One region of the Nocardia sp. NPDC059229 genome, then DNA from elsewhere that is predicted to be linked to it. Evidence: riboswitches for the same ligand, from Rfam matches in the RefSeq annotation. Region 1 holds a riboswitch; each other region holds the start of a gene.

Region 1 (9,751 bases):
TGCGCCCGTACATGTCCGAGAGCTTGCCGTACAGCGGCGTGGCCAGGGTGGCGGTGATCAGATACGCGGTGGTCGCCCAGGCCTGCAGCGAATACCCGTTCAGATCGTCGGCGATGGTCCGGATCGCGGTGGACACGATGGTCTGATCGAGCGCCGCGAGCAGGATGCCCAGCAGCAGTCCGCTGATGATCACCAGAATTTCGCGATGGGTGAAGCCGCCCGCACCGGTCGACTCGCTCACCTCGGATGTAGCCATGGCCAAACCTCCGGTCCCCCGCCCAAAACGATAGGCCGGGAACCGGAGGCATGGGGTCCTTTTACGGGGCCGGAACCCCCTGGGGTCACTTCCCCTTGAACTCCGGGGAGCGCTTCTCGAAGACCGCCTGGATGGCCTCGGTGAGGTCCTCGGACGGCAGGAACGCCGAGTTCCAGGCCGACACGTAGCGCAGCCCGTCGGCGATCCTGCCGCGCTTGGGCTGGTCGAGGACGTCCTTGATGCCCTGCACCACCAGCGGCGGGTTGGCGGCGATCTCGCGCGCCATGGCGTGGGCGGCGTCCAGCACGGCCTGCTGGTCGGCGTACACGTCGTTGATCAGGCCGATCTTCTCGGCGCGGGCCGCGTCGATGTCCTTGCCGGTGTAGGCGAGTTCACGCACGTGCCCCTCGCCGATGATGCCCGGCAGCCGGTGGAGCGAGCCGATGTCGGCGACGATGGCCACCTTGGCCTCGCGCAGGCTGAACTTGGCGTCGGCGCTGGCCAGGCGGACATCCGCGGCGGCGATAAGGTCCAGTCCGCCGCCGATGCACCAGCCGGAGATCGCCGCGATGACCGGCTTGACGCAGTCGGCGACCGCGGTGACCGAGTCCTGCATGCTGCGCACGTGCTTGAGGAAGTCGGTGCGCGGCCCGGCGAGCGCCCGGTCGGCCAGCAGCGGCCCGAAGAGCGGGCTCATGGCCGGCAGGTCCAGGCCGTAGGAGAAGTGCGTGCCCGATCCGGTGAGCACGATGGCGCGGATGTCCGGGTCGGCGTCGAGTTCGCCGAAGATCAGCGGCAGTTCGCGCCAGAAGTCGGGGCCCATGGCATTGCCCTTGCCAGGACCGGTGAGCGTCACCTGGGCGATGTGGTCCTTGCTTTCGACCTCGAAAGCCTTCCATTCGGTCATCGGTCCAGCGTATCGGGGGTGCCGGGGGCGTGTCGGGCCGGTGTTAATCCTGTGCTAAATCTGCTGCGTCCCAGTGTTTTCGAACCGCCTTCCGGCGGACGATTAGCGGGTCCGCACAACTCGCCCATCCCGTGTGTGAGGTCTGGATGTTGATGCATCACGGAATCGGCCTCGACCGCTTCAATACGCTCCCCCGCCGCCGCGCGACTCATGCCTTGTACGAATGCTGCTGCAATGTCACCTGGGCCCAGAAGATCGCCGACGGCCGCCCGTACCCGGGCCACGCCGCACTCCAGACGGCCGCCGCGGCGGAGCTGCACGCCCTGTCCGCGATCGACCTGGAACGGGTCTTCGATTCCTGTGCGCACCAGTGGGTTTCGCAGCGCACCGTCGAGGAGCTGGCCCCGATCGTGCGCGACCGCCTCACCGAGCTGCTGGGCCCGGAGGAGGGCTATCCCGACTATTGATCCCCGGCACATCCACCGCAATCGCTCTACCCTGGTTGCCATGCGCAGGTCCCTGCCACCGGTCGCGTCGAAGGTCTCCGACACCTTGATCGCGCGCGGCCATCACGGGGTGATCATCACCCAGCCCAGTCCCACCCACACCGCGCAGGAAGCCGCCGACGCGCTCGGCGTGACCGTCGGGGCGATCACCAAATCGCTGGTCTTCCTGCTCGACGACGATCCGGTGCTGCTGCTGGTTTCCGGTGCGCACCAGGTGCATCTGAGCCGCACCGGGGAGCGCCTCGAGGGCACGCTCTCCCGGGCGCCCGCGGCCATGGTCCGCGAGGTGACCGGGCAGCCCATCGGGGGTGTCGCCCCGCTCGGGCACCCCACCAATCTGCCGACCTTCGTCGACACGGCGTTGTCGCAGTATCAGGAGTTGTGGGCCGCGGGCGGGCATCCGAACACGCTGTTCCGCACCACCTTCGGGGAATTGGTCCGGATCACCGCGGGCCTGGCCATCGATGTGGACTGAGCGCCACCTACAGGCGTGGACCGGGCAATTCCTTACAGGGTGGAATAACCGGGCGTTCGACCACGTAGTTTCGTGACGTGAGCGATTCCCCGACGCCCGGCACCGAGCTACACGTGCCCGACGATCTGAGCGGCATTACCGCGCAGCAGTACCGCGCCGCCATGCGGCACTATCCGGCCGGGGTCACCATCGTCACGCTCGAGTCCGACCAGGGTCCGGTGGGCTTCACCGCCACCTCGTTCGCCTCGCTCTCGGCACAGCCGCCGCTCATCTCGTTCAATATCGCCGAGACCTCCTCCAGCATCGAGGCCATGCTGCGGGCCGAATCGCTGGTGGTGCATTTCCTCGGCGAGCATCAGAAGCATCTGGCCCAGCGGTTCAGCCGGACCGCCGAGGAGCGTTTTACCGACCGGTCCCTGTGGACGACGCTCGGCAGCGGCGAACCTGTGCTGCACGGCACTCCCATCTGGGTCCGCGCCACGGTCCATCAGCTCCTCCCGATCGGCGACCACACCCTGGTCATCGGCCTGGTCACCCAGGTGAACGACAACACCGAGAACTCCCCGGCGGTCGGCCCGCTGGTGTATTACAACGGCGCGTACCACCGCGCCGAGATCGCCGACTGACTCAGGCGCCGACTCAGGCCGCGGCCGAGGCCGCCGTGCCGATGCCCAGCGCCGCCAGGATCGCCGCGCTCGCCTGCTCCAGCCGCACCCGGACGCGCGGCCGTCGCAGCAACTCCACCGCCCGCGCGGCCGCCACTGCCAGCAGGATCATTTCGATTGCCGCGACACTGGATTCGATGGCCCCGAGCGTGAGCGTGTTGAGGAATGTCACCCGGGTCAGGAACTGCGGCAGTACCGCGAGGTAGAACAATCCCACCTTCGGATTGAAGACACACGACAGCAATCCAGCAGCGAACGCCGAGCGCAGCGACGCCGGCGCACCCTGGGCCGGCGCGACATCCGCCCCGCCGGCCGCCGCGCCGGGCCCGCGCCGATGCGCCAGCAGCGCCCGAACGCCCAGGTACACCAGGTAGATTCCGCCGATCACCTTGAGCGTGCGATACGCGGTCGCCGACTGCTCCAGCAGCGCCGCGACCCCGGCCGCGACCACGGTGGCCCACACGATCCCGCCGAACGCCGAGCCCACCGCCGCCGCGATTCCGGGTCGCGATCCGGCCATCGAGAATCGCAGTACCAGAAAGGTATCCGGCCCCGGCGTGAGCGCGAGCAGCACACACAACCCCACGAAACTCAGTAGCAGCGGAAAACTCATGCCCTCCATGGCAACCCATCACCGTGGCCCGGCGCAAGGGTGAGATCGCTGACCCTGCCCCCGACGAACAGGGTCGACGACGCCCCGCGGAAATGACGAAGGCCGCCGCCCCTGTCGATCAACGGGGGTCGGCGACCTTCGGGGTTGCGAGTTTCAGTTCCGCGCGCTGAATTCCGCACCCAGCTCACGGAACAGATCAGTGTTCATCGTGAACGCCAGTCGCGCCTCGTCGAGTACGCGATCGACCTCGGGGCCGTCGAGGGGAAGCTGGTCGAGGGCCTCGCGGTAGTCGCGCTTGAACGCGGCCGGGTTGGCGATGTCCTCGAAGACGTAGAACCGCACGCCGTCGCCCTTCTTGGGCAGGTTCCACAGCTTCTCGGCGGTACCGCGAATGACCTGGCCGCCGGAGAGATCGCCCAGGTAGCGGGTGTAGTGGTGGACGACATAGCCGGCCGGCCAGTCGCCCGCACACTCCTCGATGCGGGCGGCGTAGGCGGTGGTGGCGGGCAGCGCGGTCAGTTCATCGCGCCAGTTCGCGCCGCCGAGGTGGGCCAGGTCGCCCTCCAGCGCGGCCAGCCGCGCCAGTTCCGGTTTGACGAACGGACCCGCGACCGGGTCGGAAGCCAGTGCGGCGGAGTGCTTTTCGAGGGCGGCGTAGACGAACCAGAGCTGGGCGGTGTACCGGTAGAAGGCCTCCACCCCGAGCTGCCCGCCGAGCATGTCGCGCATGAACGTGGAGTGTTCCGCCTCGTTGTGCTGCTGCTCGGTCGCGGTGCGGATGAGCGTCGAGAACGGGGTGCTGGTCTCCAGCATGGTCGGGCTCCTCGTGGTCAACTCGGGGGCACACCACTTTGGCTACCCTAACTTCGACTCGACCATACGCCCCAGCAACGTTCGCGCGATTCGAACTTTGCGGCCCACCCGATCCAACTTTCGGACGATTTTTCCGAAACGGATGTGCCGTACGCCACACCCCCTCAGGTCCGCTGCAGCTGCTGAGGCGCGGGCCTCGACACCCGCGCCGGCCGAGTCCGGCTATCGCGCCGAGTCGACGACCCTGTTCCTCTGGGAGGGCGTGACCCAGTACCCGACCGAGCGGGCCGTGCGCGCCACCTTCGCGGCGCTCGCCACCGCGCCCGCGGGCTGCATCCCGGCGGGGTGTCCGGACTGCCGCCGAATACGGCTGGCGCGTGCTCGAACAGGTCGGCTGCGCGGAATACAGCGCTTTATCTCACCCGCCGGCCGGAGCGGCGAACGGGTTCCGGACCTCGAACGATGCGTCTGGGCCGGGCAGGTCCGACCCCGCCGGGCCGCGCCGGTCAGGGTTGACAAGCCCGCGAGCCGTCTGCCAGTCTCTGCAATCAGGTCATGAGTACCAGCGTGAAGCCCCGGCTTGCTGGTCGGCAACCCTCCTCCGCGGTGGGGTGCTCCGGGTGACGACCGGGCCGACGCCCGACCGGGCGCGGCAAGCGCGGACTCTCGATCGATTCCTGTTTTCCCGATCGCGTGTCCATGAACCCGACGGGATTTCGTGATGACTGCTATCGCCGACCAGACCTGTGCCGCCCTCGCCACCGTCTCCGGCTGTGACCTGCGGGTCCCGCTGGTCCAGGGCGGGACGGCCGGCTACGCCAACTTCGACTACGCCGCCAGCGCACCCGCATTGCGGCAGGTCACCGACCGGGTCGCGGACCTACTGCCCTACTACGCCAGCGTGCACCGCGGCGCGGGTTACGCCTCCCGGGTCTCCACCGACTGCTACGAGTCGGCCCGCGGTTCGGTCGCCCGCTTCCTGAACGCGGCCGAGGACCAGGTGGTGGTGTTCACCCGCAACACCACCGACTCACTGAACCTGCTCGCCGCCTGCGTGCCCGGTGACACCGTGGTGCTGGACGTCGAGCACCACGCCAACCTGCTGCCCTGGACCCGGCGCGGCCGCCGGGTGGTTCCGGTCGGGGACACCATCGAGGAGACCATCCAGCGCTTGGTCGCCGAGCTGTGCTCGAAACCCGCTGCGCTGCTGGCGGTTACGGGCGCCTCCAATGTGACCGGCGAACTGCTGCCGCTGGAGCGGCTGGCCTGGATCGCCCACCAGTGCGGCACCCGCATCCTGGTGGACGCCGCCCAGCTGGCCCCGCACCGCCGAATCGACCTGCGCACCACCGGCATCGACTACCTGGCCTTCTCCGGCCACAAGACCTACGCCCCGTTCGGCGCGGGCGTGCTGGTCGGCCGCCGGGACTGGCTGGACGCGGCCGAGCCCTACCTGGCCGGCGGCGGCGCGGTGCGCGCGGTGAGCACCGAGGGCGTCGAATGGGCTCCCGCCCCGCAGCGCCACGAGGCCGGTTCCCCGAACGTGCTGGGCGTCGCCGCCCTGGCCGCGGCCTGCGACGCCCTCGCCGAGCTGGACGAGACCACCGTGATCGAGCACGAGCAGTACCTCACCCACCGCCTGCGCTACGGCCTGAAAACCGTTCCGGGCGTGAACTTCCTGCGGATCTGGCGCGACAGCACCGACGCGGTCGGCATTGTCGCCTTCACCGTCGACGGCTTCGAGCCCGGCCAGGTGGCCGCCTACCTCTCCGCCGAGCACGGCATCGGGGTGCGCGACGGCCGCTTCTGCGCTCACCCGCTGCTGTCCCGCCTCGGTGTCGATGCCGCCCTGCGCGCCAGCATCGGCCTGGGCACCACCGCCGCCGACGTCGACCGCCTTGTCGAGGCCATCGCGACCCTGGTGGCGCGCGGCCCGGCGTGGAATTACGCCCGCACCGAAGGACATTGGAACCCGGTCCCCGAGACCCGTCCCTTCGGCAGTTCGGCCGAGGGTGGGGCTGCCTGCGGTTTCTGAACCGGCCGGGAACCGGTCAGGGCACCATGTAGCGGGCCGCGAGCACCTCGACGAGTGGATCGTCGTCGGCCACCGCGTCGAGCACCTCGAGGTCGTCCTGGACGGAGAGCTGCCGGGTGTCCTCCTGATCGGGGTCCGGCGGCCCATCCTCTTCGAGCTGCCGGATCAGCTTCTGCCGCACGCGCTCCTTCAGCGAATCGCTCATAAGCAGAGCATGCCCCGCCTAAACCGGCGCGATCCAACTACCCCACGGTGTGTTCCGCACAACCGTGAAGACCAGGAGAAATGCCAGGGCCACCCACACCGCGTACCTGGGCAGCACCTGCGGTAGTCGCGGCGGCACCGGATTGCCCCGCCACCCGCGCACCACCCAGGCGCCCCACCAGGCGATGAAGCCCAGTGTCAGCGGGAGCAGCAGCACATTGCTGTGGATGGCGTCGAGGATCCGGCCATCGGTGAGGTTGTGCAGCCCGCGCAACCCGCCGCAACCGGGGCACCAATATCCGGTCAGTTCGTAGAACGGGCACACCCCGTAGGCCCCCTGCACATGCGGATCCCGGAAGTGCAGCAGCGCCAGCCCGCCGGCCACCGCCCCACCGGTCAGCAGCGGTAGCCCGACGCCGAGCCACCGCGGCCGGGCGGGCGTTTCCATGACTACTGCTGCCGTGGTGTCCACGACCATCAACGGTAGCCGCACCACCACCGCCCTGCCAGGTCGCACCGAACTTCGCACCGGGGAGAAGTCGAGCGTGCTTGGGTATGCTTCCCCAGCAATCGTTTTCGAGTTCGGGGGAATTCCACTCATGTCACAGCCACAAGGTGGCGGCCGGGCACGCGGCGCGATCGCCGTGGTCGGCGCCATCGTCGTGATCATTGCCATCAGGGTCGGTGTCAACGTCGTCGACCGGGCGTTCGGCCTCATCGGCCTGCTGGCCGTCATTCTCGTCAGCGGCGGCGTCTGGTTCGCGCTCAAGAAGAAGCGGGAGAACGAGCAGACCGCCGCGCCCATGTACACACCGGCGGGGTACACACCGGCGCCGAGCCCCTACGACCAGGCGAACACCCCGGTCAACGGCTACCCCGCACCGATCGGCTCCTTCCCGCCGCCGACCGGCGCGCCGGATCAGGGCTACCTGCCGCCGCCCAGTGGTCCGGCCGCGCCGGGCGGAGCCCAGGGGTTCGCGCCGCAGGGCTACCCGGCTCCGCAACCCCAGCAGGGTTACCCCGCGCCGAACCAGCCCGGCTATGCCGCGCAGCCATCGAATCCGTATGCGCCGCAGGGCTACCCGCCGCCGTCCGGCGGCTACCAGCAGCCGCCGAACTACCCCCAGCCGCACCAGCGCTAGTCCACCGCGCTCGGTTTCCGAACGGCCCGTACCGGATTCGATCCGGGGCGGGCCGTTCGCGTTCCGGCGTCAGCGAATCGGCGCGCGCTCCACCACCGGCGCGGTCAGCACCCCCGCGAGCATGTCCACGATCTCCCCCCACGCCGTCACGTCCCCCGCGGCCACCCGCCCGGCCTCCACGGCCCGCTCGTGGTCGGCCAGCAAGGCGAACAGCACGGTCGGCAAGGCGCGTAACCGCCGCAGCCGCAACCGTTTCGGCAGGTCGGTGAGTTCCCGCTCCAGCTGCTGCATGATCACCCGCACCGAGGTGCGCCGCGCGGATTCCAGATTGGCCGCGTCGGTGACGGCCCGATGGGTGTGGATCTGTTCGAGGAACCGCGCGTAGTGATTGATCCCGTGCCGGTCGCTCAGCTCGAGCATGGGAATGACCAGCGCCTCCAGTAGGTCGTGCACGCCGGTCGCACCCGTTCCGGCCTGTTCGGCCAGCAGTTCCAGCCGCCGCACCTCGAGGGTGGCGAGCCGGTGTTCGACCACGGCCTCGATGAGTCCGTCGCGGGAGCCGAAGTGGTACTGGATCGCCGAGTTGTTCCGCTGTCCCGCGGCTGCCGCGATATCGCGCAGCGGTACCGCCTGCCCCCGCTCGGCGATCAGCTGCTCCGCCGCGAGAATGATGCGCTCGCGCGCTTCTGTCACTGCCATTCGGACACCGTCACTGCCACCTGTCGATCCTTGCCACAGTCTGCACTGTAGCGTTCACCAGCGGATAAAGAACTTCTCCTTGACGATTAAGAATAAATGCTTAAAGCTGCTTGTGACTGTCGTCACTCCCAGAAGGACTGAATTCGCGATGATCCTGGACACCTTCCGACTGGACGGCCGCGTCGCCGTCGTGACCGGCGCGGGCCGCGGCATCGGCGCCGCCACCGCGCTCGCCCTCGCCGAAGCCGGTGCGGATGTGGCGATCTCGGCCCGCACCGCCGCTCAGCTCGACGAGGTGGCGGGCAAGATCCATGCGCTCGGCCGCCGCGCCATCACGGTCCCCGCGGACCTGTCGGATCTTTCCGCCGTCACCGCGCTGGCCGAAACCGCCGCCGCCGAACTCGGCCGCATCGACATCGTGGTCAACAATGTCGGCGGCACCATGCCCAACACCTTCCTCACCACCACCCCCGAATTCCTCGAGGAGGCATTCCGTTTCAATGTCTCCACCGCGCACGCCCTCACCCAGGCCGCGGTGCCGCACATGCTGAAGAACGACGGCGGCTCGGTCGTCAATATCTCCTCGATGATGGGCCGCTCCCCGGGCCGCGGCTTCCTCGCCTACGGCACCGCCAAGGCCGCCCTCGCGCACTGGACCCGGCTGGCCGCCGCCGATCTGTCCCCCCGCATCCGGGTGAACGCCATCGCGGTCGGCTCGGTGCTCACCTCGGCGCTGGAAGTCGTTGCGCAGCAACCGGAGATCAAGCAGCAGATGGAGGACGCCACCCCGCTGCACCGGCTCGGCGAGCCCTGGGAGATCGCCGCCGCGATCGTCTACCTGAGCTCCCGCGCGGGCGGCTACATCACCGGCAAGGTGCTCGAGGTGGACGGCGGCATCGCCGCACCCAACCTGGACCTTCCCATCCCCGACCTGTAATCCGCCGCGCCGCAGGAGTTTTCCCATGAAGTACCGCGTAGTCCAGTGGAGCACCGGCAATGTCGGCCGCCGCACCCTGCGCTCCATCATCGCGCGCCCCGAGCTCGACCTGGTCGGCGTCTGGGTCTCCAGCGCCGCCAAGGCCGGCAAGGACGCGGGCGAGCTGGCCGGTCTCGACCGCGAGATCGGCGTCACCGCAACCCAGGACGCCGAGGCGCTCCTGGCGCTGAAGCCCGACTGCATCGTCCACACCGCCATGGCCGACGACCGCCTGATGGAGGCGGTGGAGGATCTGAAGACCTTCCTCCGCGCCGGCATCAATGTCGTCTCCAGCAGCCCCGTCTTCCTGCAATTCCCCTACGGCACCCTCCCCGACGAGGCCATCGCCCCGATCGTGGAGGCGGCCAACGAGGGCGGCGCCTCCCTGTGGGTGAACGGCATCGACCCCGGCTGGGCCAATGACTGGCTGCCGCTGCTGCTGTCCAGCGGCTCCGAGCGC
Region 2 (9,751 bases), on a different contig from region 1:
CAGATCGCGCTGGAACAGATCCAGGAACCGGCGCTGATCATGACCGGGCGCGTGGAAGACCAGGTGGTTCAGGCCCGCGTCCAGGTACGGCTTGATCTGCTCGACCGCCTGGTCCGGATCACTGGCCACGATCCAGCGCTTGGCGATCTGCTCGATCGGCAGCGCGTCGGCGGCCGCCTCCATCTCGATGGGATCGGTGATGGAGTGCTTCTGCTCCGCGGTCAGCGAGAGCGGGGCCCAGAAGCGGGTGTTCTCCAGTGCCAGAACGGGATCGGTGTCGTAGGAGATCTTGATCTCGATCATGCGGTCGATGTCGTCGACGGAGCGGCCGGCCTTGGCGGCGCCCTCCGCGACGGCGGGCATCAGCTTCTCGGTGTAGAGATCCATGCCCTTGCCGGAGGTGCAGATGAAACCGTCACCGGCGCGGCCGGCATAGCGGGCCACCAGCGGGCCGCCCGCGGCGATGTAGACCGGGATGCCGCCCTTGGGCACGTCGTAGATCGAGGCGCCGACGGTCTTGTAGTACTGGCCGTCGAAGTCGACCCGCTCGCCCGTCCACAGCGCGCGCATCAGGTCCACCGACTCGCGCAGCCGCGCGAAACGCTCCTTGAACTCCGGCCATTCGCCCTGGAATCCGGTGGCGATCTCGTTCAGCGCCTCACCCGAGCCGACGCCGAGCATGATGCGATCCGGGTACAGGCAGCCCATGGTGGCGAACGCCTGCGCGATGACCGCGGGGTTGTACCGGAAGGTCGGGGTCAGCACCGAGGTGCCGAGCTGAATGCGCTTGGTGCGCTCGCCCACCGCGGCCAGGAAGGCCAGCGAGAACGGGGCGTGCCCGCCATTGTGCCGCCACGGCTGGAAATGGTCGGAGACGGTGGCGCTGTCGAGGCCGTGCGCCTCCGCCTCCACCGCGAGCTCCACCAGTTCGCGCGGGCCGAACTGTTCCGCGGACGCCTTGTAACCGAGCTTGAGGTCTTTCACCTGGGCACTCCTGTCGCCATGCTGCGCTCGAGCTGTGCGGGCCAACCTCCCGCACGACCGCCGCGACACCGGGCATCGCGAACGGTCCTACTTCGCACGATAGGTCAGCGGTGAAACGCGGTGCGGCAGGGGTCACACCCAAGGGATCGAACCCCGGGCGGACGGACGGTATTCCGGGGATGAAACCGGTCGGACGGTCTGCAAGAGCAGGAATATATGAGCGTCCGGTCCCGGGATAGCGGAGAATGTGCGCGTGACCTACTCGAGCGCTGAACCGATCCTCTCCTATCTGACCGACATGGACGGCGTCCTCGTGCACGAGAATCACATGGTGCCCGGGGCCGATCAGTTCCTCGCCGAACTGCGCGACAACGACATTCCGTTCCTCGTTCTCACCAACAATTCGATCTACACCGCGCGCGACCTGCAGGCCCGGCTCAGGCACACCGGCCTCGACATTCCGGTCGAGTCCATCTGGACCTCCGCCCTCGCCACCGCGACCTTCCTCAACGACCAGCGCCCAGGCGGCACCGCCTACGTGGTCGGCGAATCCGGCCTCACGACCGCTCTGCACGAAATCGGTTACGTTCTCACCGATTCCGACCCGGACTACGTGGTGCTCGGTGAAACCCGCACCTACTCTTTCGAAGCCATCACCACCGCCATCCGGCTGATCTCCGCGGGCGCGCGCTTCATCGCCACCAACCCGGACGCCACCGGCCCGTCCCGCGAAGGCATCCTTCCGGCCACCGGCTCCGTCGCCGCCCTCATCACCGAGGCCACCGGCCGCAAGCCCTACTACGTCGGTAAACCCAACCCACTGATGATGCGATCGGCGTTGCGCCGCATCGGTGCCCACTCCCAGTCCACCGTCATGATCGGCGACCGGATGGACACGGACGTCATCGCGGGCCTGGAGGCGGGCATGCGGACCATCCTGGTCACCACCGGCATCTCCACCCCGGCCCTGGTCGAGCAGTTCCCGTACCGCCCGACCACCATCCTGCCGTCGGTGGCCGCCCTGGTCGGCAAGACCAAGGACCCGTTCGCGCTGTAGTCAGGCCATGCCCGTCACGTCACCCTCGAGCGCGTCGAGGGCAGCCGACAGGGTCGTCAGCGCGTCCACGATGTGGGCGAGCTGCTCGATACCCAGCTGCGCCACCAGCCGTTTCGCCATGGCCGCGTGCTGCGGGTCGATCCGCCGCACCGCGTCGTGACCCGCCTCGGTGATGGCCACCAGCTTCGCGCGCCGATGCGCCGGATTGGGGCGGTATTCCACGAATCCCTTGTCCGCCAGCACATCCGCGATGCGCTGCACGCTCTGGCGGGTGATACCCATTGCGCGGGCGATACCGGCCACCGGGAGCGGTTCGTGCAGAATCGCGCCGAGCACCTGCCACCACGCGACCGTGATCCCGGACGGCTTGGCCAATTCCTCTGCGATCGAGAGGAATTGGCCGTTCAGCTTGAACGACGTGACGGCCGCGGCCCCGAACAGCTGCTGCGCGGTGCGGGTCACCGCGCGGCCGCCGCGCGCTGCTGCTCGTACTCGAACAACGCGTAGAAGCCCGCGGGATCATTGTTTCCGTACAGCCGGTACCAGGACTCCAGCACGTGCGGCTCGTAGATACCCAGGCGCGCGAAGATCTCGCGGGCGAAATCGACCGGTCGGGTGCCGGTCGCGGTGATCAGGTCACCGTCGGTGACCGCGGTCGCCTGAACATAGTGCTCGCCACCCGAATATCCGCTGTAGGCAAGATATCCCGCGTCATTGCTGGTATGCCGCCGACCGTCCAGCAGGCCCTCCTGCGCCAGCCCGAAGGTCGCGCCGCAGATCGCCGCCACCGGCACCCCGGCCGCCAGAAACTCCCGGGCCTTGCGCGCGAAGGCGGCCGGCGTCTCGGGATGCTGCTCGGTTTCGAGTCCCGGCAGGATCAGCATGGCGCTGTCGGCGGGCTTCAGCTCATCGAGAACCAGATCGGGCAGGACCCGCATGCCGCCCATCGAGGTGATCGGCTCGGCGCCGAGGGCGACCGTCTTCACCTGCCAGGTTCCCGGCTCGCGGTGCCAGAGTTCGCGATTGATGTGCGCGGTCGCATGCCCGACCTCCCAGTCCGAGAAGGTGTCGTACACGGCCATGTGGACTGTTTTCATCATGACAGCATGCTGTCATTTTTGACAGCATGCTGTCAAACAATGCTCGACGACTCCAGGGGCCGCTTCCGAACCCCCGTCGGCCCCCGTGCACGAAAAGGGCCGGAACCCAGTGGGTTCCGGCCCTTCGAATACTCGGCGGTTCGAATACTCGGCGGATCAGCTCAGTGCCCGGTCCAGGTCATTGAGCAGGTCCTCCACATCCTCGAGCCCGATGGAGATGCGGAGCACGCCATCGGTAATCCCCACGGCCGCACGACCTTCCGGGCCCATCGCCCGGTGGGTGGTGGTGGCCGGATGCGTGATCAGCGTCTTCGCATCGCCGAGGTTGTTGGAGATGTCGACGATGCGCAGGCGGTTGAGCACCTCGAAAGCGCGCTTCTTGGCCTCGTTCTCCGACGCCTTCAGCTCGAAGGTGATCACCGTGCCGCCGCCGGACATCTGACGCTTGGCCAGCTCGTACTGCGGGTGCGAGGACAGGAACGGATACTTCACCCACGCCACGGCGGGATGGGTCTCCAGGAACCCGGCGATCTTCAGCGCGGAGTCCACCGACTGGCGCAGGCGCAGCGGCATGGTCTCCAGACCCTTGAGCAGGGTCCACGCATTGAAGGGGCTCAGCGCCGGACCGGTGTGGCGCATCAGGCTCTTCACCGGGCCGTCGATGTAGTCCTGCGGTCCGAGGATCGCGCCGCCGAGGACGCGGCCCTGCCCGTCGATGTGCTTGGTGCCCGAGTACACGGTGATGTCGGCACCCAGGTCGAAGCCGCGCTGCAGCAGCGGGGTGGCGAAGACGTTGTCCAGCACCACCTTCGCGCCCGCCGCGTGCGCGAGATCGGAGACCGCGCGGACATCGGTGAGGGTCTGCATGGGGTTGGAAGGGGTCTCGAAGAAGACGGCCTGGGTCGGCACCGACAGCGCCTGCTCCCACTGGTCCAGATCCTCGCCGTCGACGAAGACGGTCTCCACGCCCCAGCGCGGCAGGATCTCGTTGGCCACCACGAAGCAGGAGCCGAACAGGCTGCGCGCCGCCACCAGCCGGTCACCCGCGGCGAGCAGCGCGCCCAGCGCGGTGAACACCGCCGACATGCCGGAGGCCGTCGCGAAACAGGCCTCCGCGCCGTCGATCAGGCGCAGCCGCTCCTCGAACATGGCGACCGTCGGGTTGCCGTAGCGGGAGTAGACGAAGTGCTCGATATCGCCGGTGAAGGACGCCTCGGCCGCCTCGGCGCTCTCGTAGACGAAACCCGAATTGAGGAACAGCGCCTCGGAGGTCTCGTCGAAGCCCGAGCGCCGGGTGCCGCCGCGCACGGCCTGCGTGGCGGGGCCGACGCCCTCGGGGAGCGGTTTGTCGAAGGAACCACCGGTGATCATGACTGCCTCCCTGCGATCCGTCCGGACACGAAACTCATGACTGACGCCAGGGCAGGCCGTCGGCCCGCCAGCCCGTGCCGCCGCGATGCCCCTGACCGTCGAGCGCACCCTCGAAGCCGTCGACCACATTGAAGGACGGGGCGATGCCGAGGGTGGTGGCGGCGGTCGCCGCGCCGATGGAGCGCTGGCCGGAGCGGCAGATGAAGATGACCGGCGCGGCCGAGTCCTGGCCGCGATCGCCGAGCGCCTGCTTCAGCTGATCGGTGAAACGGGTATTGGGCGTGCCGGAGACGTCCACCCACTCGATCAGCGCGGTCGGCCGGCCGATGCCGCTGGTGTCGGGCACCCCGACGAACCGCCACTCGGCTTCGGTGCGCACATCCACCAGCACCGCATCGGGGTTGTCGCGCAACAGTTCCCACGCCTGCTTCGGCGTGATGTCACCCGCGTAGCTCACTTGTACCTCCTGTGAATCCGCACTTGCCGCACCGCTGTCCGATGCGTGGCCAGGTCGTCACCCGGAGCACCCCACCGCGGAGGAGGGTTGCCGACCAGCCAGCCGGGGCTTGACGCTGGTACTCATGACCTGGGTTGAGATTGCCGAAAAAACGGCCCCACTGTCAAACCCCGGCCGCGACTTCGGCCGTTGTCAGGAATTGCAGACCAACCAGCGGGAATTCTCCCGGGTGAAGTGCCAGGTCGAGGTGGTTTGGGCGCCGGAGACCGTGAAAGTGACCTGCGCCGTGGCCTTCTCGCCGTCGACGGCCGGGTCGGCCAGCTTGTCGAACGTGATGGTCCCCCCGGTCGCGGCCGCGACCTCGAGCGGCGAGGCGTTCTCGTCGAATCCCTTGCAGGACAGGGTCGGATCGTACTTGCCGGTCTCGCTACGGGACTTGATGAAGTTGCCTGCGGCCACCGCGAGCCGATCGGAATCTGTGACATTCTTCTCAACCGGCGAGACCAGCGTCGCGATCACGATGCCCAGGATCACGACCGCGATGACGCTCGCCGCCACCAGGAACGGCCACATGCTGCGGGCCTCGTTCTGATCGATCGGAACCGATGTCTCCCCGGCTGTCTCCTCGGCGTCGCTCATGGGTAGATCATGCCTGGTCGCCGCCGTCCGCCCGGCACGGCATTGCCACGGTTCGGGCCTCGGCATTCCCACAGTTCACGGCCCTGCGCGTGAAGGGCCCCGTGCGCCATCGATAGAATCAGCAGAATTTCCGCCCCAGGCGCGGGAATAGCAAGACTACGCAGCAACGCTGCAGCGTCGGGGGCCAACGGCGGTCACCGAAGCCAGGACGTCAACTTAGCCTAAGCTAAGAACGACGGCTGAGTTTTGACGACAAGTTAGTTTCGACCCAAAGGGTGCGCGGAAGAATGACCGAACAGAGTGCAGCGACCCGCCCGCTACGCATTGCGATCGTGGGCGCAGGCCCGGCCGGTATTTACGCCGCCGATGCCTTGATGAAGTCCGATGCCGAGGTGAGCATCGACCTCTACGAGCGCATGCCCGCGCCCTTCGGCCTCATCCGCTACGGCGTCGCGCCCGACCACCCGCGCATCAAGGGCATCATCACCGCCCTGCACAAGGTCCTCGACAAACCGCAGGTCCGACTGCTCGGCAATATCGACTACGGCGTCGACATCAACCTCGAGGACCTGCGGCAGTTCTACGACGCGGTCATCTTCTCCACCGGCGCCAACGCCGACCGCGCCCTCGAGGTGCCGGGGATCGACCTCGACGGCTCCTACGGCGCCGCCGACTTCGTGTCCTGGTACGACGGCCACCCGGACGTGCCGCGTACCTGGCCGCTGGACGCGGAGAAGGTCGCCGTCCTCGGTGTCGGCAACGTCGCCCTCGACGTGGCCCGCGTGCTCGCCAAGACCGGCGACGAACTGCTGCCCACCGAGATCCCGCCGAACGTCTACGAGGGCCTGCAGGACAACAAGGCCCTCGAGGTCCACGTCTTCGGCCGCCGCGGACCCGCCCAGGCCAAGTTCACCCCGCTCGAACTGCGCGAACTCGACCACTCCCCGACCATCGAGGTCATCGTCGACCCCGAGGACATCGACTACGACGAGGGCTCCGAGGCCGCGCGCCGCCACTCCAAGCAGGTCGACATGATCTGCAATACGTTGGAGCAGTGGGCCATCCGCGATGTCGGCGACCGCCCGCACAAGCTGTTCCTGCACTTCTTCGAGAACCCGTCGGAGATCCTCGGCGCGGACGGCAAGGTCGTGGGCCTGCGCACCGAGCGCACCCAGCTCGACGGCACCGGAAACTGCAAGGGCACCGGCGAATTCAAGGACTGGGACATCCAGGCCGTGTACCGCGCGGTCGGCTACCTGTCGCAGAACATCCCGCTGCTGCCCTTCGACGACCAGGCCGGCACCGTGCCCAACGAGGCCGGGCGCGTGCTCGTCGACGAGGACGCCGACGGTGCGGCTCGCTACATGCCCGCTACCTACGTGACCGGCTGGATCAAGCGCGGCCCGGTCGGCCTCATCGGCCACACCAAGGGCGACGCCAACGAGACCATCGCCTGCCTGCTCGACGACGCCGCGAACTTCACCCCGGCCGCGCGGCCGGAGCTGGAGGCGGTCACCGAATTCCTCGAGCACAAGGGCATCCCGTTCACCACCTGGGCCGGCTGGTACCGCCTCGACGCGCACGAGCGCGCCCTGGGCGAGCCGCAGGGCCGCGAGCGGGTCAAGGTCGTCGAGCGCGACGAGATGCTCGCCGCCTCCGAACCCGGCAAGGTTTCCTGACCAGCTCCGGGCAAGGTGTCCTGACCAGCGCCAATCCGGCTGCCGGACAAGGTTGTCCACACATGTCACCGTTCTGAGGCATGCTGATCACGTGTTCGATGCCCATCTCCACATCTTCGATCCGCGGTTCCCGCTGGTCGAGAACGAGGGCTACCTGCCCGACCCGTACACCATCGCCGCTTATCGCAAGCGCATGTCCCGCTTCGATATCGACGGTGGCGCCCTGGTCAGCGGGTCGTTCCAGGGCACCGATCAGAGCTATCTGCTGGCCGCCCTCGCCGAACTCGGCGAGGGCTGGGTCGGTGTCACCAATCTGCACGTGGACGCCACCGACGCCGAGATCCTCGAGCTGAACCGGGCCGGGGTGCGGGCCATCCGGTTCAACCTCAAGCGCGCGGGCGGCGACATCGTCGGGCTCACCATGCTGGCGCTGCGGGCCTACGAACTGGCCGGCTGGCATGTGGAGCTCTACATCGACGGGTCCATGCTGGGCTCGCTGGAACCGGTCATCACCAAACTGCCCAAGCTGTCGATCGACCATCTGGGCATGTCCGACGACTGCCTGCCCTACCTGCTCAACCTGGTCGACCGCGGGGCCAAGGTGAAGGCCTCCGGCTTCGGGCGGGTGGCGATGAATGTGGGCTCGGCCCTGCGCAAGATCCACACCGTCAACCCCGAGGCCCTGATGTTCGGCACCGACCTGCCCGGCACCCGGGCCGGACGGCCGTTCCGCGACGCCGATATCTCGCTGCTCGCCGACGCCGTGGGCTCCGATCTGCACCGGGTGCTCGAGGACAATGCCCGCGCGTTCTACGGGCTGCCCGCCAAGGAACGCCTGTTCGAGGACCCGAACCCGACCATGCGCCTGGCCGCGGGCGAAGCGCCCACCCTGCGGCTGCCGCGCTCGGAGCTCCCCGGACCCCCGCCCCCGCCCACCCTGCCGCTGCCGATCATCGATCGCTAGCGCAACGGGCCACCCCCTGAGGGCCGCGGAGACGTCGCGTTATTGTCATACCGTCAACACCGGTGTGTGAGCCGGTGCGCAGGATTCGACGACGAACCGAGGTAGGGCGTGAGCACTCCATCCACCGCCAAGCAGGGCCCGCTCGCGGGCATCCGGGTTGTTGAACTGGCCGGCATCGGCCCCGGTCCGCACGCGGCACTGCTGCTCGCCGACCTCGGCGCCGACGTGGTGCGGGTGCAGCGTCCCGGCATGCTGCCCGGCTTCATGGAGCGTCCGCAGTGGCGCGGCCGCACCATCGTCGAGGCGAACCTGAAGGATCCCGCCGACATCGAGCAGGTGCTCGGGCTCATCGAGAAGGCCGACGTGCTGCTCGAGGGCTTCCGGCCCGGCGTCACCGAGCGCATGGGGCTGGGCCCCGACACGGCGCTGGAACGCAATCCGCGCCTGATCTACGGCCGCATGACCGGCTGGGGCCAGTACGGCCCGATGGCCGACCGCGCCGGACACGACATCAACTACATCTCGCTCACCGGTGTGCTGAACGCCATCGGCCGCAAGGGCGAACGCCCCGTGCCGCCGCTGAACATGGTCGGCGACTTCGGCGGCGGTTCCATGTTCCTGGTCTTCGGCATCCTGGCCGCGCTGGTGGAACGCCAGAACTCCGGCAAGGGCCAGGTCATCGACGCCGCCATGATCGACGGCGCACTCGCGCTCTCACACATGATCTGGGGCATGAAGGGCGTCGGCCTGTGGTCCGACGAGCGCGGCACCAACCTGCTCGACACCGGCATGGCCTTCTACGACACCTACGAGACCTCCGACGGCAAGTACATGGCCGTGGGCTGCATCGAGCCCCAGTTCTACGCGGAACTGCTGCAGGGCCTGGAGATCTCGCCCGAGGGCCTGCCCAACCAGCTCGACCCCAACGGCCAGGACCAACTGCGCAAGCTGTTCACCGAGAAGTTCAAGACCAAGACCCGCGACGAGTGGTGGGCGATCTTCGAGCACACCGACGCCTGCACCACCCCGGTCCTGACTTTCACCGAGGCCGAACAGAATCCGCACATCCAGGCCCGCACCGGGCTGATCGACATCGACGGCGTCGTGCAGCACGCCCCGGCCCCGCGCTTCTCGCGCACGCCGGCGGGCATCCCGACCCCGCCGCCGAACGAGGGCACCCCGATCGAAACGGTCTGGGCGGACTGACCTTCCGCGCACGGCCGAACGCCCCCTATGGAATTCCACAGGGGGCGTTGACTTTTCCGATGCGGCGGGTGGCTCCCGGACTTACGGGGCGACGAGCTGGATGTCGAGCTCGATGGCGATCTTGTCGCTCAGCATGGCGTTGGGCATGCCCGGGGCGACGTCGAACTCGCTGCGCTTGATGGTGCCGGAGGCGGTGAAGCCGGCGTGCTCCTTGTTGTCCTGCGGGAAGACCTGCACGCCGCCCCACTCGACCTCGAGGGTGACGGGCTTGGTGATGCCGCCGATGGTGGCCTC
Region 3 (9,751 bases), on a different contig from region 1:
GTCCCGGATCGAGTCCTTGAAGTTGTACATGCCCATGATCACGCCGCCGTCTTCCGGCATGCGGACGACCTCGTGCTGGATCGGCTCGGAGCCGTCCTCGGGCGTGAAGGTCAGGGTGACGGTGCCCGCCTGGTGCACCTTGAAATCGGTGGCGCGGTACTGGTCACCGAAGGCGTGGCGGCCGATGATGATCGGCTTGGTCCAGCCCGGAACCAGACGCGGCACATTGGAGATGATGATCGGCGCGCGGAAGATGGTGCCGCCGAGGATGTTGCGGATGGTGCCGTTCGGCGACCGCCACATCTTCTTCAGACCGAACTCCGTGACGCGGGCCTCATCGGGGGTGATCGTCGCGCACTTCACACCCACGCCGTGCTTCTTGATGGCGTTGGCGGCGTCGATGGTCACCTGATCATCGGTCTTGTCGCGATACTCGATGCCGAGGTCGTAATACTCGAGGTTCACATCGAGATACGGGTTGATCAGTTTGTCCTTGATGAACTGCCAGATGATCCGGGTCATCTCGTCGCCATCGAGTTCGACGACGGTCCCTTCAACCTTGATCTTGGACATGGATCTTCGTGTCCTCCTAGGAAGGTGGTGCTCCCATTGCACGGCCGGTGAGCACCGCTTGTAGCGGACCCCAGCTGTTCAACAGACAACGTATACGCATGGCGCTCGGCACGGGACCTGTGGTGCCAAGTCCACGTACGCTGTGGCGTCAAGCAAGACAAGCGTACTGCTGCTATCGATCTCACCGCTCGGGTGGCCCCCGCTGTGCGGGATTCAGTGCGGTTACCGATTAGTAGCTTTTCGCGTGACTTTACGCACTTTCCAGGATGCGAAAACCCGCGGCCCGCGGCAACCCCAAACCCGCGGACCGCGGGATATATGTTGCCGCGACCCGCGGGTGAATAGTCGGTGGGTCAGACGCCCACGTGCACGTGCTCGGAACCCTCGAGCAGATTCTCCGGCTTGTCCCGCACCATGAACGCGATGATCGGAATGGTCACCAGGAAGAATCCCGCGCCGATCAGGAACGCGATGTCATAGGAATGAATCGCGGCCCGGGCCATCACGTGGTCGACGCCCGGATTGTTCTTCGCGAACCGCTCGGCCACCTGCACCGCGATCGTCGACAGCAGCGCGGTGCCGATCGCGCCGCCCACCTGCTGCGCGGCATTGAGCAGCGCGCTGGCGACGCCGGAGTCACGCTCCTCGACCTGATGCAGCGCCGTGGTCTGCATGGCCACGAACAGCCCGCCCATGCCGAGCGCGATAAGAATCACTGCCGGCAGCACGCCCCCGGCGTAGCTGTCCCCGAAGCTCAGCCGCGACAGATACAGCAGCCCGGCCATGCCCAGCACCGAACCGGTGATCATGAGCGGCCGCGGCCCGATCCGCGGCAGCAGCCCGCTCGCGACGCCCGCGGAGACGACGATGCCGATCGGGAAGGGCAGGAACGCCACCCCCGCCTTCAGCGCCGACCAGCCCAGCGTGATCTGGAAGTAGTAGCTCATGTTGATGAACATGGCGAACATGGCGATCGGCAGCAGCAGCGCCACGAGGAACGAGCCGCCCCGGTTGATCTCCCCCGGAATACGCAGCGGCAGTAGGGGATTCGAGGACCGCCGCTCGATGGCGACGAAGGCGGCCAGCAGCGCGACGCCCGCGACCAGCAGGGCCAGGGTGGTGCTCGCGGTCCAGCCGTCGGAGGCCGCGCGGCTGAAGCCGTAGACCACCGAGACCAGGCCGAGCGTGGCTGTCACCGCGCCGGGCAGGTCGTAGCCGCCGGAGCGCGGCGCGGGCACGTCCCGGACCACGAAGGCGAGCGCGCCCAGGAAGGCGATCAGCGCGATCGGGGTGTTGACCAGCAGGCACCAGCGCCAGTTGGCGTATTCGGTGAGCGCGCCGCCCACGATCAGGCCGATGGCCGCGCCACCCGCGGACACACCTGCGAAGACGCCGAACGCGCGAGCGCGCTCCTTGGCCTCGGTGAAGGTGACCGACACCAGCGACAGCGCGGCCGGCGCGAGCAGGGCGGCGAACGCGCCCTGCAGCCCGCGCCCGGCGAAGAGTTCCGCGCCGTTCTGCGCGAGCCCGGCCAGCGCCGACGCCCCGGCGAAGCCGACCAGGCCGATCAGGAACATGCGGCGGCGGCCCAGGTAGTCGGCGAGGCGGCCGCCGAGCAGCAGCAGGCCGCCGAAGATCAGCGTGTAGGCGGTGAGCACCCACTGCCGGTCGCCGTCGCTGATGCCCAGGTCACGCTGGGCGAACGGCATGGAGATGGTGACGATGGTGGCGTCCAGCACCACCATCAGCTGGGCCATGGCGAGTACGCCCAGGGCCCACCAGCGCGCAGCTCCGCGCCGGTCCGAGCTTTGTGATCGATCTTCGAGTGTTGTGGTCGCGGCGGTCATGTCGTCTCCTCACGGACGGTCCGGGACACCCTCGACCATCTTGACCCCTGCAGCCAATTGGCGTCAAGAGAAATTTGTCGCACTGCGACAGTTGGCATAATGGGACATGAGAAGCGTTCGAACCCTTACCATGGAGGTATGTCGGAGTTGTCAACTCACCTCGGTGTGATCGCACGTCACCGGCCGGGCCTGCGTGAGCGGAAGAAGGAACAGACCCGGGCGCGGATCATCGATGTCGCCCTGCGGCTGTGCGACGACCAGGGCTTCGACGCCACCACCGTGGAACAGATCGCCGACGCGGCCGACGTCTCGCCGCGCACCGTGAACCGGTACTTCGACAGCAAGGAAGACATCGTCATCGCGCCCATCGCCGACTGGGCGCGGGCACACGCGGACGCGCTGCGCGAGCAGCCGAGCACCGGCAACGAGCTGAAAGCGCTGCTGGACAGCTTCCTGTCCATCGTGGACCGCGTCGTCGACCACGACGAACCGCTGCCCTTCCGCTGGTTCCAGCAGATGCAGCGCATCATCCGGTCCACCGCCGCGGTGCGGGCGTGCAGCATGGCCGCCACCGAGAACAAGACCGAGCAGACCGCGCAGGTGCTGGCCGAACGCCTTGGCACCACCGTCGCGGATCTGCGAGTTCGATTGCTGCTCGGCACCTTCCACGCCATCATGCGGGCCGGCACCGAATCGGACTCCGATTCCGGCTTCGCCGACGAGCGTCTGATCGAGTCACCGCGCAGCATGGCGGAGGCCGTGGTCGGCGCGTATCACGAATTCGTGCGCACCTGCGCGGGGCCCGCTGTGGCCAGCCCCACTTCCGAAACAGCGGCGTCCGCCCGCTAGAATCGCGCAACAGGTCAAGAGCATCAGCGTTAAGGCCCCGGCTTGCTGATCGGCAACCCTCCAGCTGCGGTGGGGTGCTCCGGGTGCAGACCGGGCGTTCGAAGGCCGAACGCAAGCGCAACTAGGAGGTCTACCGAAATGTGTTGTTGTCGAAGCCCATTCGCCTCTCGATAACGTCAAACTTCCGCCATTCGGCGACCTTGTTTTTGGAGCAGAACACATGAGTGACTCGACCGCGCCCGCGGCCGTCTCGGCTGACGGCACCCTGGATCCGGCCGGCTGGTCCTTCGAGACCAAGCAGATTCACGCCGGACAGGCTCCCGATCCGGCCACCGGAGCCCGCGCCCTGCCCATCTACCAGACCACCTCCTACGCCTTCCGCGACACCGATCACGCCGCCGCGCTGTTCGGGCTCGCCGAGCCGGGCAATATCTACACCCGCATCATGAACCCCACCCAGGACGCGGTGGAGCAGCGCATCGCCGCGCTCGAGGGCGGTGTGGCCGCGCTGCTGCTGGCCTCCGGTCAGGCCGCGGAGACCTACGCGATCCTGAATCTGGCTCAGGCCGGCGACCACATCGTGGCCAGCCCGCACCTGTACGGCGGCACCTACAACCTGCTGCACTACTCGCTGCCCAAGCTGGGCATCGAGGTCAGCTTCGTCGAGGATCCGGACGATCTCGAGCAGTGGCGCGCGGCCGTGCGGCCCAACACCAAGGCGTTCTACGGGGAGACGGTCGCCAATCCGAGCAGCTCGGTGCTCGACATCCCGGGCATCGCCGAGGTCGCGCACGCGGCGGGCGTGCCGCTGATCGTGGACAACACCGTCGCCACGCCGTACCTGATCCAGCCGCTGCGGCTGGGCGCGGACATCGTCGTGCACTCGGCCACCAAATACCTGGGCGGCCACGGCTCCGCGGTCGCGGGTGTGATCGTGGACGGCGGCAACTTCGACTGGACCGTGCGGGACGCGGCGGGCGAGTCCCGCTTCCCCGGTTTCACCACCCCGGACCCCAGCTACCACGGCGCCGTGTTCGCCGATCTCGGCGCGCCGGCCTACGCGCTCAAGGCGCGGGTGCAGCTGCTGCGCGATCTGGGCGCGGCGGTGTCGCCGTTCAACGCCTTCCTCATCGCGCAGGGCATCGAGACGCTGAGTCTGCGCATCGAGCGGCACGTGGCCAACGCCCAGGCGGTGGCCGAGTTCCTGGCCGAGCAGCCCGGCGTCGAGAAGGTCTACTACGCAGGGCTGCCCAGCTCCCCGTGGTTCGAGCGGGGCAAACAGCTGGCACCCAAGGGCGTCGGCGCCATCGTCTCCTTCGAGCTGGCCGGCGGCGTGGACGCCGGCAAGAAGTTTGTCGAGGCGCTGGTGCTGCACAGCCATGTCGCTAACATCGGGGACGTGCGCTCGCTCGTCATCCACCCGGCCTCCACCACGCATTCCCAGCTGACGCCCGCCGAGCAACTCGCTTCCGGTGTCACACCTGGTCTGGTCCGGTTGGCCGTGGGTATCGAGGGGATCGGCGACATCCTGGCGGATCTGCGCGCCGGACTGACGGCGGCGGCAAGTTGACCGTGAACATCGAATCGAGCACGTCCCGGCACGCGGCGGAGCTGCTGCTGCCGCCGCCCGACGGGACGCTCGGCAGCATTGCCATCGGGGATATCGAGCTCGAGACCGGAGCCGTCATTCCCGATGTCACGCTGGCTGTGCAGCGGTGGGGCGAACTATCGGCGAACGCGGACAACGTGGTGCTCGTGGAGCACGCGCTGACCGGTGATTCGCACGTGGTGGGCCCCGCCGACGTGCACCACGGCCAGGCCGGCTGGTGGGACGGCATCGTGGGTCCCGGCGCGCCGGTGGACACCCGCGAGTGGTGCGTCATCGCCACCAATGTGCTCGGCGGCTGCAAGGGCAGCACCGGGCCGTCCTCGCTGGCCGCGGACGGAAAGCCCTGGGGCGCAAGGTTTCCCGAGATCTCCATCCGCGATCAGGTGACCGCCGAGATCACGCTGTTCGACCTGCTCGGCATCGACCGCCTGGCCGCCGTGGTCGGCGGCTCCATGGGCGGCATGCGGGTGCTGGAATGGATGGTCGCCCGGCCCGAGCGGGTCGGCGCGGCCCTGGTGCTGGCGGTCGGCCCGCGCGGCACCGCCGACCAGATCGGCACCCAGACCACCCAGATCGCCGCCATCACGGCCGATCCGGACTGGCAGGGCGGCAACTACCACGGCACCGGGCGCGCCCCGATGACCGGCATGGGCATCGCCCGGCGCATCGCGCACCTGACCTACCGCACCGAGTTCGAGCTCGACCACCGGTTCGAGAACCATGCCCAGGGCGATGAGGACCCGTGGGCGGGTGGGCGTTACGCGGTGCAGAGCTATCTGGAGTACCAGGCCGACAAGCTGATCTCGCGGTTCGACCCGGCCACCTACGTGCTGCTCACCGAGGCCATGAACCGTCACGACGTGGGCCGTGGCCGCGGCGGTATCGCGGCGGCGCTGGGGTCCACGCCGGTGCCGTGCGTGGTCGGCGGGGTGGACTCGGATCGGCTGTTCCCGCTGCGCACCCTGCAGGAGCTGTCCGATCTGCTGCCCGGTTCCAAGGGGCTGGAGATCATCCGGTCCCGGGACGGCCACGACGGATTTCTGACCGAGACCGAGGCGGTCGGCAAACTCATGCTCGAGACGATGGATCTGGCCCGCGCCCAGCGCGAGTCGGACCGCTGAAACAACGCTGCCCGTCCGCTGCATCTCCGCTGCCTCACCGGAGGCGCGTTACCTCGCGTATCGTGTCCGTTTCGCGCGAATTGCCGTGACGCGCTTCCGGTTTCGCACACATGACACCTCCGTAACCGGCGGCCCGGAATACGTGTGCGCGAGGCTCGGCACACGTAATGTATTCAGGCATGACCGCCGCATTCGATGACATGGATCTACGCGATCTCGTCGATCTGCTCTCCGAGGACGAGCAGCGTGAACTTCGCCCGGCCATACTCCGTGTCCTGCACAGACTCCCGGACCAGGAAGTGTTGCGCCGTGAGCTCGGCCGCCGCATAACCTCGGTCTAGCAATCCCCCAGCGCCGCGGGTTCGCGGCCACCCCCGATCGAACATTCAGTGCCGCGACTCCGGTCGCGGCCCCGACCTCGGCGCGGTCTAGGTGACGCCGAGGCTGCTGATGGTCGCGGCCAGCGCAATGATCGCGCCGCCCAGCACCGTCAGCCAGGCGACGTCGAAACCCTTGCTGCGCACCGCGAGCAGACCGGCCCGGTCGGTCGGCAGAATCAGCCGCAGTGCCGCCGCCAGTAGCGTCCCGCCGCCGAAGAAGAAGGTGCCGCGCCGCCAGCGGTCCCAGGCCAGGAAGACCACGGCCACCACCAGCACCGCCGCTACCAGCAGTATGGGCAGATTGTTCCGGACGAACTCCCCCGCACGACTGCTACGGCTCTCGGGTGCGGCATGGGCTGGAGTCACCGGACGAGCTTATCCGGCCCTCTGCGATGCTGGAGCCCGTGTTCCATCTCGTGTTCTTCGAACCTCGCATCCCCCCGAATACCGGCAATGCCATTCGGCTGGCGGCCGGTACCGGCTGCGAACTGCACCTGATCGAACCGCTCGGCTTCGACCTATCCGAGCCGAAGCTACGCCGGGCCGGGTTGGACTACCACGACCTGGCCGTCGTCACCGTGCACAAGAGTCTCGCCGCCGCGTGGGATGCCATTCGGCCCGAGCGGGTCTTCGCCTTCACCGCGACGGCCACCACCCACAGCACCGATGTCGCCTATCGCTCGGGCGATGTGCTGCTCTTCGGGCCCGAGCCGACCGGGTTGCCCGAGGAGGTGCTCGCCGATCCCCGCGTCACCGAGCAGCTGCGCATCCCAATGCTGCCGGGCCGGCGCTCGATGAATCTGTCCAATGCCGCGGCCGTCGCCGTGTACGAGGCCTGGCGGCAGCTGGGTTTTCCGGGCGCGGTCTGAGTCTCCGGGATCAGTCGTCGATTTCGAAGCGCTTGAAGCGGGAGGTCGCGCCGCCGGTCAGGCGGACCGCGGATTTGGGGACGCCGTAGTGGGCGGCCAGCAGCTCGATGGCGGCCTTGTTGGCCTTGCCCTCCACCGCCGGGGCGCGGACGTACAGCTGCAGCGCGCCATCGTCGAGGATCTCGACCAGGGGCCCCTTCTTGCTGCCGGGTTTGATGGTCGCCCGGACCACTGTCGACACGCCGCACTCCCTTCCCGCGCCCGACCCCATTGTCGCGGACGGGGTCCGGGTTGACGGGTGGGGCCTGCGATACAGCGCACATGCTCGAGGACAGCGATCGAGGCGGGGACGTCGTAGTGTCGCAGGCGATGCCGCGGCGGCAGGAAGGTCGCCCGGGAAGGAAAGTTCAGATGGTCAAGCGTTTGCTGTTGCTGCTGTCGGCGGTGGCGGGGGTGATCCTGCTGGCGACGGGTACGGCCGCGGCCGGGCCGGTCACCGTTCACGACGATTCCAAGGTGCTCGATGTCACCAAGGTGACGAATGCCGCGCTGCAGCTGACGGATCCGGTGCAGATCTTCACCACCGAGAAGTACTCCGACGATCGGGCCAAGTTCGACACGGAGACCCAGACCCACGTCAAGAATCCGACCGACGTAGTGCTGGCCATCAATACCAAGACCAAGTGGCTGACCATCCGCACCGGCGCGAATTCCCACATCCGCGACACCACGCCCGCGGGGACCGCCTTCGGAAACGCGCTCGGCAGCGGCGATTACACGGGTGCGACCATCGCAGCGCTGGGCGCCTTGAAGACGGCCGCCGATCAGACCGCGCCCACCAGCGTCAAGGCCGGCAACCCGGCCCCCGCCCACCAGCCCGCCGCCAAGCCCGAGAGCAAGAGCAGCGGCTGGGGCTGGCTGGGCCTGCTGTGCCCGATCCTGGTCATCGGCGGCATCATCGCGGCGGTCGTCGCGTTCGTCCGCCGTCGCCGCGGCACCCCGCCGCCCCCGCCCGCCCCGTTCGGCGGCGGTGGTTTCGGCGGCGGCTACGCCCCGGGTGGCCCGGGCTACGGCGGCCCGCCCCCGCCGCCCTACGGCGGTGGCCGTCCCGGCATGAGCCCCGGCGCTGCGGCCGGTCTCGGCGCGGTCGGCGGCGCCCTGGGCGGCGGCCTGCTCGGCTACGAACTCGGCCGGATGGAAGGCGAACACGAGCGCGACCGCGGCCCGGAATACGGCCCGCCCCCGGAGTCCGGCGGCTACGGCGGTTACGACCCCGGCCCCCAGGAGTGGGGCGGAGGCGGCGGCGACTACGACTTCGGCGGCGGCAGCGATTTCGGCGGCGGTGACTCCGGTGGCGGTGGCGATTTCGGCGGCGGCGGCGATTCCGGCGGCGGCGACTTCTAGCCGTTCGCCGATCCAGGCGAAAACCCTTGGCGCACCCTGCATCTCACCCGAAGCGCGGGGCGCGCCGTTCGATGTGACAACCGGAATATGGTGCCGGCGGCCGCGTTCAGCGGAAGTCGCGAGAACGGCCCTCGATGCGCAGGTCCATGCGCTGCAGATGGTCGGCGACGATGGTGACCGCGCCCTCGGCGTTCTGCACCCGCCCGCGGATGAGCAGGGCGGGCGCGGTGGTGGCCAGGCGCCGGTAGCGGGCCCAGAGGCCGACCGAGCAGACCACGTTCACCATGCCGGTCTCGTCCTCCAGATTGAGGAAGGTGACACCGCCCGCGGTGGCCGGACGCTGCCGGTGGGTGACCGCGCCGCCGACGAGAACCCGGGTGCCGTCGCGAATGTCGAGCAGCTGCGCGGCGGGGATGACGCCGAGCGCGTCGAGGCGCTCGCGCAGGAATTCGGTCGGATAGCTGCTGGGCGAGAAGCCGGTGGCCCACACGTCGGCGGCGGCCAGCTCCAGCGCGCTCATCCCGGGCAGGGCGGGTGCGGTGGTGGCCGCACCGGTGCCGGGCAGCCGGTCGGGCCGTTCCCCGGCGGCCGCGCCCGCCGCCCACAGCGCCTCGCGGCGGGTGCCGCCGAGACTGGTCAGCGCGCCTGCGGTGGCCAGCGCTTCGGCCTGCGGCACGCTCAGCTCCACGCGCCCGGTGAGGTCGAGAAACGTGGTGTAGGGCCCGATTTCGCGGGCGGCCACGATCTGTTCGGCCAGCTCGGTGCCGATGTGCCGGACCGCGGCCAGCCCCAGCCGGATCTCCAGGCCCTGTGCCTCCAGGGTCGCCTCGGCCAGGCTGTGGTTGATGTCGGGCCCGTGCACCACCACCCCGTGCCGTCGCGCGTCGGCGACCAGTGACTGCGGCGAGTAGAACCCCATCGGCTGGGCGCGCAGCAGTCCCGCGCAGAAGGCGGCCGGGTGATGGAGTTTGAACCACGCCGAGTAGAACACCAGTGAGGCGAAACTCTGCGAATGGCTTTCCGGGAAACCGAAATTCGCGAAGGCGTACACCTTCTCGTAGATGCGGTCGGCCACCTCGCCGGTGATGCCGTGCAGGTC

Evidence for each region. A riboswitch is a leader RNA that binds a small molecule or an ion and turns the genes downstream of it on or off. The one in region 1 is predicted to bind S-adenosylmethionine.
Region 2: another riboswitch for S-adenosylmethionine. It lies ahead of ACFXHE_RS33320 (rhodanese-like domain-containing protein); the one in region 1 lies ahead of ACFXHE_RS15240 (aminotransferase class V-fold PLP-dependent enzyme).
Region 3: another riboswitch for S-adenosylmethionine. It lies ahead of ACFXHE_RS10545 (bifunctional o-acetylhomoserine/o-acetylserine sulfhydrylase); the one in region 1 lies ahead of ACFXHE_RS15240 (aminotransferase class V-fold PLP-dependent enzyme).

The regions. Positions count from the first base shown of each region.
Region 1 covers NZ_JBHZAK010000005.1:377,142-386,892, forward strand. The annotation lists gene ACFXHE_RS15205 (MDR family MFS transporter) at 1-256, opposite strand, end outside; gene ACFXHE_RS15210 (crotonase/enoyl-CoA hydratase family protein) at 342-1,163, opposite strand; gene ACFXHE_RS15215 (2-oxo-4-hydroxy-4-carboxy-5-ureidoimidazoline decarboxylase) at 1,316-1,630, shown strand; gene ACFXHE_RS15220 (YbaK/EbsC family protein) at 1,671-2,144, shown strand; gene ACFXHE_RS15225 (flavin reductase family protein) at 2,222-2,770, shown strand; gene ACFXHE_RS15230 (LysE family translocator) at 2,784-3,422, opposite strand; gene ACFXHE_RS15235 (heme oxygenase (biliverdin-producing)) at 3,576-4,235, opposite strand; SAM riboswitch class IV at 4,787-4,900, shown strand; gene ACFXHE_RS15240 (aminotransferase class V-fold PLP-dependent enzyme) at 4,957-6,270, shown strand; gene ACFXHE_RS15245 (hypothetical protein) at 6,287-6,475, opposite strand; gene ACFXHE_RS15250 (DUF2752 domain-containing protein) at 6,494-6,946, opposite strand; gene ACFXHE_RS15255 (hypothetical protein) at 7,074-7,616, shown strand; gene ACFXHE_RS15260 (TetR family transcriptional regulator) at 7,686-8,315, opposite strand; gene ACFXHE_RS15265 (SDR family oxidoreductase) at 8,464-9,252, shown strand; gene ACFXHE_RS15270 (diacylglycerol kinase) at 9,278-9,751, shown strand, end outside.
Region 2 covers NZ_JBHZAK010000018.1:83,146-92,896, forward strand. The annotation lists gene fgd (glucose-6-phosphate dehydrogenase (coenzyme-F420)) at 1-984, opposite strand, end outside; gene ACFXHE_RS33300 (HAD-IIA family hydrolase) at 1,283-2,041, shown strand; gene ACFXHE_RS33305 (MarR family winged helix-turn-helix transcriptional regulator) at 2,042-2,503, opposite strand; gene ACFXHE_RS33310 (type 1 glutamine amidotransferase family protein) at 2,500-3,141, opposite strand; gene ACFXHE_RS33315 (O-succinylhomoserine sulfhydrylase) at 3,298-4,512, opposite strand; gene ACFXHE_RS33320 (rhodanese-like domain-containing protein) at 4,547-4,969, opposite strand; SAM riboswitch class IV at 4,984-5,099, opposite strand; gene ACFXHE_RS33325 (hypothetical protein) at 5,162-5,608, opposite strand; gene ACFXHE_RS33330 (FAD-dependent oxidoreductase) at 5,896-7,287, shown strand; gene ACFXHE_RS33335 (amidohydrolase family protein) at 7,379-8,251, shown strand; gene ACFXHE_RS33340 (CaiB/BaiF CoA transferase family protein) at 8,360-9,457, shown strand; gene ACFXHE_RS33345 (YceI family protein) at 9,539-9,751, opposite strand, start outside.
Region 3 covers NZ_JBHZAK010000003.1:372,189-381,939, reverse strand. The annotation lists gene ACFXHE_RS10560 (NADP-dependent isocitrate dehydrogenase) at 1-573, opposite strand, end outside; gene ACFXHE_RS10555 (MFS transporter) at 927-2,420, opposite strand; gene ACFXHE_RS10550 (TetR/AcrR family transcriptional regulator) at 2,559-3,269, shown strand; SAM riboswitch class IV at 3,282-3,393, shown strand; gene ACFXHE_RS10545 (bifunctional o-acetylhomoserine/o-acetylserine sulfhydrylase) at 3,490-4,839, shown strand; gene ACFXHE_RS10540 (homoserine O-acetyltransferase) at 4,881-5,999, shown strand; gene ACFXHE_RS10535 (hypothetical protein) at 6,179-6,340, shown strand; gene ACFXHE_RS10530 (DUF3017 domain-containing protein) at 6,428-6,745, opposite strand; gene ACFXHE_RS10525 (tRNA (cytidine(34)-2'-O)-methyltransferase) at 6,784-7,248, shown strand; gene ACFXHE_RS10520 (DUF167 domain-containing protein) at 7,259-7,519, opposite strand; gene ACFXHE_RS10515 (hypothetical protein) at 7,660-8,652, shown strand; gene ACFXHE_RS10510 (error-prone DNA polymerase) at 8,759-9,751, opposite strand, start outside.